3 regions of the Micromonospora sp. NPDC047756 genome follow, and region 1 is predicted to be linked to each of the others. Evidence: riboswitches for the same ligand, from Rfam matches in the RefSeq annotation. Region 1 holds a riboswitch; each other region holds the start of a gene.
The links. Region 1 has a riboswitch for cobalamin ahead of ACZ6NZ_RS32150 (acyl-CoA thioesterase). Riboswitches for the same ligand answer to the same signal wherever they lie in the genome.
Positions count from the first base shown of each region.

Region 2: linked by a shared signal. The riboswitch ahead of ACZ6NZ_RS24555 (ribonucleoside-diphosphate reductase subunit alpha) and the one ahead of ACZ6NZ_RS32150 (acyl-CoA thioesterase) in region 1 are both predicted to bind cobalamin.
Region 3: linked by a shared signal. The riboswitch ahead of ACZ6NZ_RS07625 (acyl-CoA thioesterase) and the one ahead of ACZ6NZ_RS32150 (acyl-CoA thioesterase) in region 1 are both predicted to bind cobalamin.

Region 1 covers NZ_JBVJGQ010000014.1:30-3,932, forward strand. Annotated here, with positions in the region: partial or broken gene ACZ6NZ_RS32145 (hypothetical protein) at 1-190, opposite strand, end outside; cobalamin riboswitch at 395-611, shown strand; gene ACZ6NZ_RS32150 (acyl-CoA thioesterase) at 808-1,254, shown strand; gene ACZ6NZ_RS32155 (LysE family translocator) at 1,258-1,884, shown strand; gene ACZ6NZ_RS32160 (TroA family protein) at 1,961-2,491, shown strand; gene ACZ6NZ_RS32165 (TroA family protein) at 2,461-2,859, shown strand; gene metE (5-methyltetrahydropteroyltriglutamate--homocysteine S-methyltransferase) at 2,943-3,903, opposite strand, start outside.
Region 2 covers NZ_JBVJGQ010000007.1:307,771-311,673, forward strand. Annotated here, with positions in the region: gene ACZ6NZ_RS24550 (enolase C-terminal domain-like protein) at 1-369, opposite strand, end outside; cobalamin riboswitch at 802-1,019, shown strand; gene ACZ6NZ_RS24555 (ribonucleoside-diphosphate reductase subunit alpha) at 1,212-3,554, shown strand; gene ACZ6NZ_RS24560 (ribonucleotide-diphosphate reductase subunit beta) at 3,611-3,903, shown strand, end outside.
Region 3 covers NZ_JBVJGQ010000002.1:560,318-564,220, forward strand. Annotated here, with positions in the region: gene ACZ6NZ_RS07620 (copper resistance CopC family protein) at 1-1,865, opposite strand, end outside; cobalamin riboswitch at 1,975-2,191, shown strand; gene ACZ6NZ_RS07625 (acyl-CoA thioesterase) at 2,387-2,833, shown strand; gene ACZ6NZ_RS07630 (alcohol dehydrogenase catalytic domain-containing protein) at 2,896-3,204, shown strand; gene ACZ6NZ_RS07635 (carboxymuconolactone decarboxylase family protein) at 3,230-3,793, shown strand.

The DNA.
Region 1 (3,903 bases):
CGGCGACCAAGCCTTCGGCGTGGTCGCGTTGCCACCGGCACGACGACGCCTGATCCTGAAAGTCGATGGTGGACATCCGTCCGTAGAACGCGAACCGCAGTCCATCCGCGGCCGGGGTGAACCGTTGTGGCCGTAGCTTCCGCTGCCCGACGGCCCAGGACGAGAGGGTGCCCCGTCCCGGTTCTGTCATCGTCCTCGTCGCCATGGGACCTCCACGATCGGGAGATGCTTGCGGGGAGGTATGAGTGTTGTTCGTATAAGCCTGCGGCAGGCGGACAGGGTGTCCGGCTCGCGCGGATGGGCTAGACCTCCTACCCTCCCAGGTTGATCGTCGAGCGGTTCAATCCGTTGATGCCCGGGAGTCCCGGCATCTGAGCAGGTCATCCGCGCGAGCTATGCTTCGGGCGGCGCTGGTTCGCTCGGTCACGAGGTGGCTGGGCGTCGTAAGAGGGAACCCGGTGGGAATCCGGGGCTGCCCCGCAGCGGTGAGTGGGAACGACCGCCGTCATCAGCACTGGGCCAGTGGCCTGGGAAGCGACGGCCAGTAGGGGACCGGCGTGCAGCCGGTCGGGCCCGCGAGTCCGAAGACCTGCCAGTGCTGCGTACACAACCGTGTGCGCTGCCGTCGGCCTCGCGGGTGGGCTGAGCGGGTGACGTGTCGCGCTCTCTGCGTGGGCGCGTCCTCGTCAGTGTGCGTCCGTGGTCCGGGGGTGTGGTTTCCCGAGGGACGGACCTACCGCTGTGCACGACACCACCACGATCGCCGGCCGAGCGCCATCGGCGTCGCACCTGACCCTGTCGCAGATCATGGACCAGCACCACACGAACCTGATGGGTACGGTGCACGGCGGCCGGATCCTCAACCTCATCGACTCGGTGGCCGGGGTGGTCGCCGCCCGCCATTCCGACGGGCCGGCGGTGACCGCCGCGATCGACGAGACCGCGTTCCTGCGGGCGGTGCGGGTCGGCGACGTCGTGCACGTCGACGCGCGGATCACCTGGGCCGGTCGCAGCTCGATGGAGGTGGCGGTCAAGGTGACCGCCGACCGGTGGGACCGGGCGGTTCCGCCCACCGACGTGGCCACCGCCCACCTGGTCATGGTCGCCATCGACGACGATGGCCAGCCGAGGACGGTGCCGCCGCTGTTGACGGAGACCGACGGGGACCGGCGGCGGTACCGCGAAGCGGAGATCCGCCGCGAGCACCGGTTGGCGCTACGGCGAGCGCTGCTCGACGGCGCCGAGGAGGGCTGAATCGTGCTCGGACTCTCCGTTGCAACGCTGGTCGGCTACCTCGCCGCGATCGTCGTCCTCATGGTCACGCCCGGTCCGGACATGATGTTCGTGCTGGCCAACGCCGCCCGTTACGGCACCCGCGCCGGGGTGGTGGCCGCGCTCGGCGTCGCCACCGGGGAGGTGGTGCACATCGCGGCGGTCGTCTGCGGACTCGCCACGGTGATCTCCGCCTCGCCGGTGCTGTTCGACGTGATCCGCTGGGTCGGTGCGGCGTACCTGATCGTGCTCGGGGTGCGGGCCCTGCGCGGCGCCGGCGCCGCGCCTACCGAGAAGCTGGAGCGGGGTGGCAGCTCTGGGCGGGCCTTCCTGCGCGGACTGGTGACCAAGCTCCTCAATCCCAAGATGATCCTGTTCAGCGTGGCGTTCCTGCCTCAGTTCGTCGACCCGGCACGGGGCAATGCCACCGCCCAACTGGTGCTTCTCGGTGCGGTCTTCGTCGTGGTGCAACTCGCCGTCGACATCGCCCTGGGCGCCGGTGCCGGGCGACTCGGCAGTCGCATGACTGACGGTCGCTGGTCGCGGCGCATCAACCGGATCTGCGCAGCCGCGTTCGTCGCGCTCGGGGTACGCCTCGCGCTCGGGTCGTAGCGAGAGGCGGTGACCGCCTCCGTGGTCCGGCTCGCGAGGTGGACGTGGCGCGGTCATGCCTGGTAGGCAGGCGGGTGTGCGCATCGTCTCACTGCTGTCGGCGGCCACGGACATCGTGGCCATGCTCGGCCTGACCGGGCATCTGGTCGGCCGCACGCACGAGTGTGACTGGCCGCCGGGAGACCTGGCCGATGTCCCGGTGGTGACGGGGACGTCTCTGCCCGAGGAGTTGACGAGCCGGGAGATCTCGGCGGCGATCGCCGGCGACCCGCACCGGGGGTCGTCGTTGTACCAGCTCGACGTCACGATGCTGGAGGACGTGAAGCCGGATCTGATCCTGACCCAGGACCTGTGCGACGTGTGTGCGGTCTCCTATGCGCGGGTCAACGACGCGGTTCGGCTGATCGATCTCGATACCAGGGTGGTGTCCCTGGAGGCGAGGACCATCGGCGGGATACTGGACACGGTCGACGCCGTGGCCTCCTTGACCGGCACCGCGGCAGGGCGGCGAAGATCCGGGCGGACGCCGAGCGTCGACTCGCCGCGCTGCCCGGCCCGTCGTCCGGCGCGCCGACGGTGCTGTTCGTCGAGTGGCTCGACCCGTTGATGCCTGGCGGGCACTGGGTGCCCGAGCAGATCGCCGCCGCGGGCGGCCGGTCGTTGCTGCTCGGTCCAGGGGCGCACAGCACTCCACACCTGTGGTCGGTGGTTGCCGACCTGGCCCCGGACGTGGTGGTGTTCGGGCCGTGTGGGTTCACCCCCGAACGGACCGTCGACGAGCTGTCCGTGGCGGCCGGGCAACCCGGCTGGGCTGACCTGCCTGCGGTTCGTCGGGGCGAAGTGTGGGTGGTAGATGGGCCCGCCTACTTCAACCGCCCCGGCCCCAGGGTCGTCGACGGCGCGGAGATCCTCGCCGCCATCCTCGCCGGCCGCCCGGATTCCCGCGCTCGGCAGGTTTCCGTCGGCGCAGGTTGACGAGCCCGTGCGGCCGACGCGGACATCGGATGCGCATTGTCGTAAGCCACGGTGGGGCGGCGACACGCCGCCCCACCGTGTGCTCAGGTGAGCGTGCTGCGGATCTCGGCGGCGCCAGCAACGAGGCGGGTCAGGGCTTGTTCGACCTCCGGGTAGCCGCGGGTCTTGAGGCCGCAGTCGGGGTTGACCCAGAGCCTTTCGGCGGGCACCGCGGCGACGGCGCGGCGTAGCGCGTCGGTGACCTCGGCCTGTTCTGGTACGCGGGGGGAGTGGATGTCGTACACGCCAGGGCCGACACCCCGTTCGTAGCCGGTGGTGCGCAGATCGTCGAGGATCTCCATCTTTGACCGGGACGCTTCGATGCTGGTGACGTCGGCGTCGAGGGCGTCGATTGCGGGCAGGACCTCGCCGAACTCGGAGTAGCAAAGGTGGGTGTGGATCTGGGTGGCGTCGGCGACTCCGCTGGTGGCGAGCCGGAACGCCCCGACCGCCCAGTCCAGGTAGGCGTGCTGCTCATCCCGGCGCAGCGGCAGTGTCTCCCGCAGGGCGGGTTCGTCGACCTGGATGATGCGGATGCCGGCGGCCTCCAGGTCGCGGGCCTCGTCGCGGAGCGCGAGAGCGACCTGGTTGGCGGTGTCGGCAACGGGTTGGTCGGTGCGGACGAACGACCAGGCCAGGATTGTCACCGGTCCGGTGAGCATGCCCTTGACCGGTCGGTTCGTCAGCGACTGCGCGTAGGTGGACCAGGCGACTGTCATCGGGCCGGTCCGGGCGACGTCGCCGTAGATGATCGGGGGGCGTACGCACCGGGAGCCGTACGACTGGACCCAGCCGTTGACCGTGGCGGCGAACCCGTCGAGCTGTTCACCGAAGTACTGCACCATGTCGTTGCGTTCCGGCTCGCCGTGGACCAGCACGTCCAGTCCGAGTCGTTCCTGCACGGCGATGACGTGGGCGACTTCGGCGCGCATCCGCTCGGCATAGCCGCTGTCATCGAGCCGACCGGCCCGGTGCGCCGCACGGGCCTGGCGAAGCTCCGTGGTC
Region 2 (3,903 bases), on a different contig from region 1:
CGCGTTCAGCACGGCGGCGAGGGACAGGTGGACGACGCCCTTCTCGGGGCCGAGCCACCGCAGTTGCGAGTCGGAGGTGAGCAGGCGGTAGACCGCGCCCATGTCCGCCGCCATCGTTGCCACGTCCTGGCCGACGAGGAGCTGTGCCTGGTGGACTGCCGCCGCCGCGACGATGTCGTTGCCTCGGCCGATGGTGAAGGTCAGGCCGTGTCCCGCGAGTGGCGCGCCCACGCCGTCGACGCCGTCGGTGTGCAGGACGACGTAGGCCGCCGAGTAGTCGCCGTCCTTGTTCATGGCGTCTGACCCGTCAGCGGTCAGGGAGGTGGGGAAGCGGACGTCTTCGACGGTGACGGCAGTGATCTGCGGCATGCGCTCCTCGCCCAGCTAGGCTAAAGATCAGATGATCACTGGGAGTATACGGAGGGCTGCTCCAGCGCGTCAACGTTGTCGATCACCTCTGGCGTGCAGACATATGATGTTTTCCCGCTCCCGCCGATCCGCCTTGACGCCGATCATGCCGGTTGGCAGGCCAACTCGACGCGCGCGGCGGACCCCGGAGATTGGATGTTCCACCTCGCCGCAACGTATCGACGGCGACGTATAGGCGTGGCCTCCAGTGCCACGGCCCCGATACGTCACATCTTTGTCGAATGTCGACACCCGTGCGCGGAGCCCCGTCTCCGGTGCCCGGCGTCGGTCGGCTGCTGCGTGCTCCCGGGGGTTGGTGACGGTGGTCACCGCATCGCCGTCGACACGCCCGAGACCGACATGTGGGGTGTGACAACGGCTGCGTCCCTATATATGGTGTCGAGCGCAGCTGGTTCGGCCGCTCATCCAGTGCGGTCGAGGCAACAGGGAACCCGGTGGAAATCCGGGACTGTCCCGCAGCGGTGAGTGGGAACGACAGCCGTCATGAGCACTGGGCCACCAATTCGGCCTGGGAAGCGACGGCCAGTAGGAGACCGGCGAGCCCGGTCGTGCCCGCGAGTCCGAAGACCTGCCAGCGCGCCGCGTACCCGCACCCGGGTGGGCGGCGGTCCGAGGCCGCGTGGGACGGCTGACGCCACCTGACCCACGCCGCTGCCGGCGTGCGTCCGTCGGTGTCTGTCTCCTCGCGTCCGGGCCACCAGGTCTCGAACTCCGAGGAGCGAGTGGTGACAGTCACCGAGGTAGTCCCGGCCAGCGGCGACGCGACAGTGCGGCGGACGCCGATGCAGGTCCGCAAGCGCGACGGCGGCACCGAACCCGTGGACGTGAACAGAATCGTCCGGGCGGTCGAGCGGTGGGCCGACGACCTGACCGACGTCGACCCGTTGCGGGTGGCTACCCGCACCATCAGCGGCCTCTACGACGGCGCGACCACTGCCGAACTCGACCGGCTGTCCATCCAGACCGCCGCCGAGATGATCGGTGAGGAGCCGCAGTACTCGCGTCTGGCCGCGCGGCTGCTGGCCGGCTACGTCGACAAGGAGGTGCGTCGACAGGGCATCACCTCGTTCAGCGCGGCGATCCGGGTCGGCCACGCCGAGGGCCTGATCGGTGACGACACCGCCGTCTTCGTCGCCGCACACGCCGCGACGCTCGATGACGCCATCGACCCGGACGGCGACCGCCGGTTCGAGTACTTCGGCCTGCGCACGGTGTACGACCGCTATCTGTTGCGCCACCCCACCAGCAGACTGGTGCTGGAAACCCCGCAGTACTGGCTGCTGCGGGTGGCCTGCGGCCTGTCCCGGACGGCGGGCGAGGCGGTCGACTTCTACCGGCTGATGTCCAGCCTGGCCTACCTGCCCAGCTCACCGACCTTGTTCAACTCCGGCACCCGGCACACCCAGATGTCCTCCTGCTACCTGGTCGACTCCCCGCTCGACGAGCTGGACTCGATCTACGCCCGGTACGCCCAGGTCGCCAACCTGTCCAAGTTCGCCGGGGGCATCGGCATCGCGTACTCCCGGGTCCGCTCCCGGGGCGCGCTGATCCGGGGCACGAACGGGCAGTCCAACGGGATCGTGCCGTGGCTGCGCACGCTGGACGCGAGCGTCGCCGCGGTCAACCAGGGTGGCCGACGCAAGGGCGCTGCCTGCGTCTACCTGGAGCCGTGGCACCCGGACATCGAGGAGTTCCTGCAACTGCGGGACAACACCGGCGAGGACGCCCGCCGCACCCACAACCTGAACCTGGCCAACTGGGTGCCGGACGAGTTCATGCGTCGGGTCGAGGCCGACGAGCCGTGGTCGCTGTTCGACCCGCACGAGGTGCCCGAGCTGCCCGACCTGTGGGGGGAGCGGTTCGACGCCGCGTACCGGCAGGCCGAGGCGCAGGGCCGCTACGTGCGGCAGGTCCCGGCGCGGGAGCTGTACGGGAAGATGATGCGGACCCTCGCCCAGACCGGCAACGGGTGGATGACCTTCAAGGACGCGTCGAACCGGCTCTGCAACCAGACCGCCGAGCCGGGCAACGTCGTGCACCTGTCGAATCTCTGCACCGAGATCGTCGAGGTGTCCAGTGACGCCGAGACCGCCGTGTGCAACCTCGGCTCGGTGAACCTCGCCGCCCACCTCAGCGCCGACGGCATCGACTGGGAGCGGCTGCGCGCGACGGTGCGGACCGCGGTGACCTTCCTCGACCGGGTCATCGACATCAACTACTACCCGACCGCGCAGGCGGCGGCGAGCAACCCCCGCTGGCGGCCCGTCGGGCTCGGGCTGATGGGCCTGCAGGACGCCTTCTTCGCGTTGCGGCTGCCGTTCGACTCGCCGGCCGCCCGCGAGCTGTCCACCCGGATCAGCGAGGAGCTGTACCTGACCGCGCTGGAGACCTCCGCCGACCTGGCGCGCGAGTTCGGCGCGCACCCGGCGTACCCGCAGACCCGGGCCGCGCGGGGCCAGCTCCAGCCCGACCTGTGGGGTGTCGAGGGTACGCAGACGGCACGTTGGGCGGCCCTGCGGGAAGAGGTCGCGGCGCACGGGCTGCGCAACTCGCTGCTGGTGGCGGTCGCGCCGACGGCGACCATCGCCTCGATCGCCGGGTGCTACGAGTGCATCGAGCCGCAGGTGTCCAACCTGTTCAAGCGCGAGACCCTGTCGGGGGAGTTCCTCCAGGTCAACACCGCTCTGGTACGCGAGCTGAAGGCCCGCGGTCTGTGGACCGAACGGATCCGTTCGGCCATCAAGCGGGCGGAGGGGTCGGTGCAGGACATCGCCGAGCTGCCGGTCGGCGTACGGGAGCTGTTCCGCACCGCGTGGGAGCTGCCGCAGCGGGCGCTGATCGACCTGGCCGCCGCCCGTGCTCCGTTCATCGACCAGTCCCAGTCGCTGAACCTGTTCCTGGCCGCGCCGACCATCGGCAAGCTCTCCTCGATGTACCTCTATGCCTGGAAGGCCGGGCTGAAGACCACCTACTACCTGCGCTCGCGTCCCGCGACGCGGATCCAGCAGGCCACCGTCAGCGCCGTCGCACCCGTCGCACCCGTCGCTCTCGCGTCCGTGGCCCTCGACGCGGAGGCGCTCGCCTGCTCGCTGGAGAACCCCGAGTCGTGCGAGGCATGCCAGTGACCGTTCCCGAAGCCGCCACCACCGACGCCAGCACCACCGACACGAGGACCACGCACATGCTGCTCGACCCCGGGATGGACCTCACTCTGCGCCCGATGCGCTACCCGCACTTCTTCGACCGGTTCCGCGACGCGATCCGCAACACCTGGACTGTCGAGGAGGTCGACCTGCACGCCGACCTCGCCGACCTGGACAGGTTGTCGCCAGCCGAACGGCACCTGGTCAGCCGCCTGGTGGCGTTCTTCGCCACCGGCGACACGATCGTCGCCAACAACCTGGTGCTCAACCTCTATCAGCACGTCAACAGCCCGGAGGGTCGCCTCTACCTGTCCCGCCAGCTGTTCGAGGA
Region 3 (3,903 bases), on a different contig from region 1:
GCCGTCACCCCCACCGTCGGGGTGCCGGTCATCGACACCGTGTACGGACCAGCCGTCGCCTTCGCCTGCGCCGGCGGCAGCGCGGTCGGGGTGTGCGCGCCGGGCACCGTGTGGTCGACGCCCAGCACGAGCGGCAGCGGCGTGCCGTTGGCGGCGGTGACGGAGAAGTCGGCGTAGACGCGGTAGCCGCCGGGCCGGGCCAGCGTCATGGGGACGCTCCAGGTGCCGTCGGGTGCCATCGTCGGGTGCAGGTGCTGATAGCCGGTCAGGTCACGGCCCACGACGATCATGTGCAGCGGCTTGTCGTGGACGACCGCGAAGCGGGTCGCCGGCTGCCGGTCGGTGCCGACGATGCGGAAGCGGTAGTCGGCGCGTACCCCGGCGGGTTGGGTTCGTTCCAGCGGTTGCAGCGTGTAGCCGCCGGCGCTGACGGTCGTCCCGGTGGCGAGTGTCTCGCCGGTCGCGCCGTCACCCCGGTGCGTGTGCGGTCCGGTGCCCGCCGGGTGTTGGTGTCCGTCGTTCGCGGACCCTGCCGGGCCGGAGGCGGGCGGACCGCCGACCGGCTGCCGGGCGGTGTTGGCGGCCGGGCCCTCGTTGCCGCTGATGCGCGCCAATCCGAACCCGCCGAGCAGCGCCAGCACCAGGGTACCGACGAACAGTGCCAGGCTGGTGTTGCTCAGCCGGGATCCGGGCGTCGCCGTGGCAAGATCCGGCTCAGCCGATGCCCCGGAGCCGACGGGCGGTCGACTGTCCGTCGTGGCGGGGGCTTTCGCGTCCTCATCGGTCGGAGTTGGATCGACCGAGACGCCGGTCCGAGCCACGACGACCGCGGTCTCCTTGCGCGCGGCCGGCACGGCACCGGGCCGCCGCTTACCATCCGAGGTCTGCGTAGCGCTGCCGGTCGTCGCGACGGTTCTGCCCGCGTCGGTTCTGCCAGCGACGGCTCCGCCGTCGGTCTTAGCGACGGCGGCCTTGCTGACGGCGGTCTTGCTGACGGCGGTCTTGCTACCGGCGGTCTTGCTGCCGGTGCCCTTGCCGCCGGTGGTCCTGGTCCCGGGACGGGTGCCGGCGCCGCGTCGAGCGGATGTCGTCGGCGAGGTACGGCCACGGCCGGCGGGTCGGCCGGCGGGGGTCGTCCGCCGACGCCAGACGACGAATCCGGCCACCGCTGCCGTGGCCACCGTTGCCAGGCCGGCCCAGACGACTGCTCCCGGACCGCTCTCGTCCGTCGACCCGGTCGGCGCGGCCGCTGCCGCGGACGGCGGAACGGCGGTCTCGACCGCGACCGTCGGCACCGCCGACGCCTGCCCGGACGACCCGTGTTGCTCGGCGGTGGCCAACAGCGCCGGATCCGGCTGGGTCGACGGCGGGCTCCACCCCTTCGGTGCCGCCGTCGCCGGCCCGTCGTAGCGGAAGGTCAAGGTGCCGCGTACGGGGTCGCCGTCCGAGGCGACCGACAGGTAGCTCACCGAGTACTGGCCCTTGGCCGGCAGGTGCGCGACCGCCACCGTCGCGGGGAACCCGGTCGTGTACTCGCGTGGCTCGAACTGACCGTTGACCAGGAAGTACTCGCGCACCGGCTTGTCCAGCGGCTTCGGCTCCCCGTACGACCAGCCATTGTCGACCCGGATGCCACCCGGCGCGGTGATCGTGAAGAACGCGTTGGCAGCGGCCTTCTCGGTGAAGAACAGCTGCACCGAGGTCAACGGCTCGCGCACGGTCGCGCCACCCGCCGGCGTGGACATCGCGAGGGTCCCGTGAGCTGCGGCGGGCTGAGCGGACGCGAGGAGAGCGACAGCCGAGGCGAGGAGGAGCGCGAGGAGGCCCGAGACCACCCGCCCAGGAATCTGAGGGTGACGACGCATCTGAATATCCTCACTGGGCTGAGACTTTTTACAAGAGGTGACGAACTTTTTCCTCACATGGCTAAAGCCGAACACCTCCCGGGCGGAGGGGCCGTCACCCCTGGCCAGCTATGCTCCCGGTGGCGCTGGTTCGCCCGGTCGTGAGGTGGCTGGGCGTCGTAAGAGGGAACCCGGTGGGAATCCGGGGCTGCCCCGCAGCGGTGAGTGGGAACGACCGCCGTCATCAGCACTGGGCCAGTGGCCTGGGAAGCGACGGCCAGTAGGGGACCGGCGTGCAGCCGGTCGGGCCCGCGAGTCCGAAGACCTGCCAGTGCCGCGTACACAACCGTGTGCGCTGCCGTCGGCCTCGCGGGTGGGCTGAGCGGGTGACGTGTCGCGCTCTCTGCGTGGGCGCGTCCTCGTCAGTGTGCGTCCGTGGTCCGGGGGTGTGGTTTCCCGAGGGACGGACTACCGCTGTGCACGACACCACCACCACCACCGGCCGAGCACCGTCGGCGTCGCACCTGACCCTGTCGCAGATCATGGACCAGCACCACACGAACCTGATGGGTACGGTGCACGGCGGCCGGATCCTCAACCTCATCGACTCGGTGGCCGGGGTGGTCGCCGCCCGCCATTCCGACGGGCCAGCGGTCACGGCCGCGATCGACGAGACCGCGTTCCTGCGGGCGGTGCGGGTCGGCGACGTCGTGCACGTCGACGCGCGGATCACCTGGGCCGGTCGCAGCTCGATGGAGGTGGCGGTCAAGGTGACCGCCGACCGGTGGGACCGGGCGGTCCCGCCCACCGACGTGGCCACCGCCCACCTGGTCATGGTCGCCATCGACGACGATGGCCAGCCGAGGACGGTGCCGCCGCTGCTGACGGAGACCGACGGGGACCGGCGACGGTACCGGGAGGCGGAGATCCGCCGCGAGCACCGGCTGGCGTTGCGGCGGGCGCTGCTCGACGGTGCCGAAGACGACTGACCCGTGCGCGGTGCGCCCGTCGCGGCGCCGGCGCGGTCCGAGGAACCCGCCCCGCCGTCGATCTGGTCAACCCTCTCGACACGAAGATCCAGGCTGGAAAGGCCGCGCACGCGCGTGTCGAGCTGCCTGCGGTGCTCGGCCTGGACCTTGCCGGCGTCGTGGCGGCGGTCGGCGCGGAGGTGACCGACTTCGAGCCGGGGGACGAGGTGTACGGGCTGCGCGACGCTCGACGCGTCGTTCGCAGCGGTACGCACCTACCACGGGCATGTCGTCAGCGCGCTGGGCTGGGGATCGCATTCGCTCGCCCCGCTGTCGTTCCAAGGCGCGACCACGCTGGCGCTTCGAAAAACAAATCGCTATGGTGCTTCTGAATCAGAATCGCCCTCGGAGGTGGCTATGGCTCGCATACCCGCGCTCGAATCACCCTTCACCGCGGACGTCGAGGCCCAACTCGCCGCGATGATGCCGACCAGCATGCCGCCGATCGGCCTGTTCCGAACGTTCGCCAAGAACTTGCCGATGACCATCGCGATGAGCCACTGGGGCCGATACGAACTCGGCCGGCAACTATCCCTCACACTCCGTGAGCGCGAAATCGTCATCCTCCGCACCTGCGCACGCTGCCGCTGCGAGTACGAGTGGGGCGTCCACCTGATGGTTTTCGCCGACCGCGCCGGACTCACCCGGACCGAGATCGCCTCGCTCACCCACGGAATGCCGGACGATCCGTGCTGGGCCACCGGCCGGGAACAAGCGCTGATTCAGGTGGCGGACGCCCTGCACGACGCAGCGGACATCGATGATGAAATCTGGCGATTCGCCCACGAGGTTCTGGACGAGTCGCAGTTGCTGGACCTGTTCCTGCTCTGTGGGTGGTACCACGCGATCAGCTTCGCCGCCCGGGCCGCCCGCGTCGAACTCGAGCCGGGCGCGCCTCGCTTCGCCGACGTCACGCCCTGATGGACCGCCTCCAGGCGACAGCGGTGGACGCCTGCACCCGCGATGGGCAAGGTGGTAGCCCATCACGGTCGTGATCGACGATGCGCGCTCACCGACGACGAACGGCACTC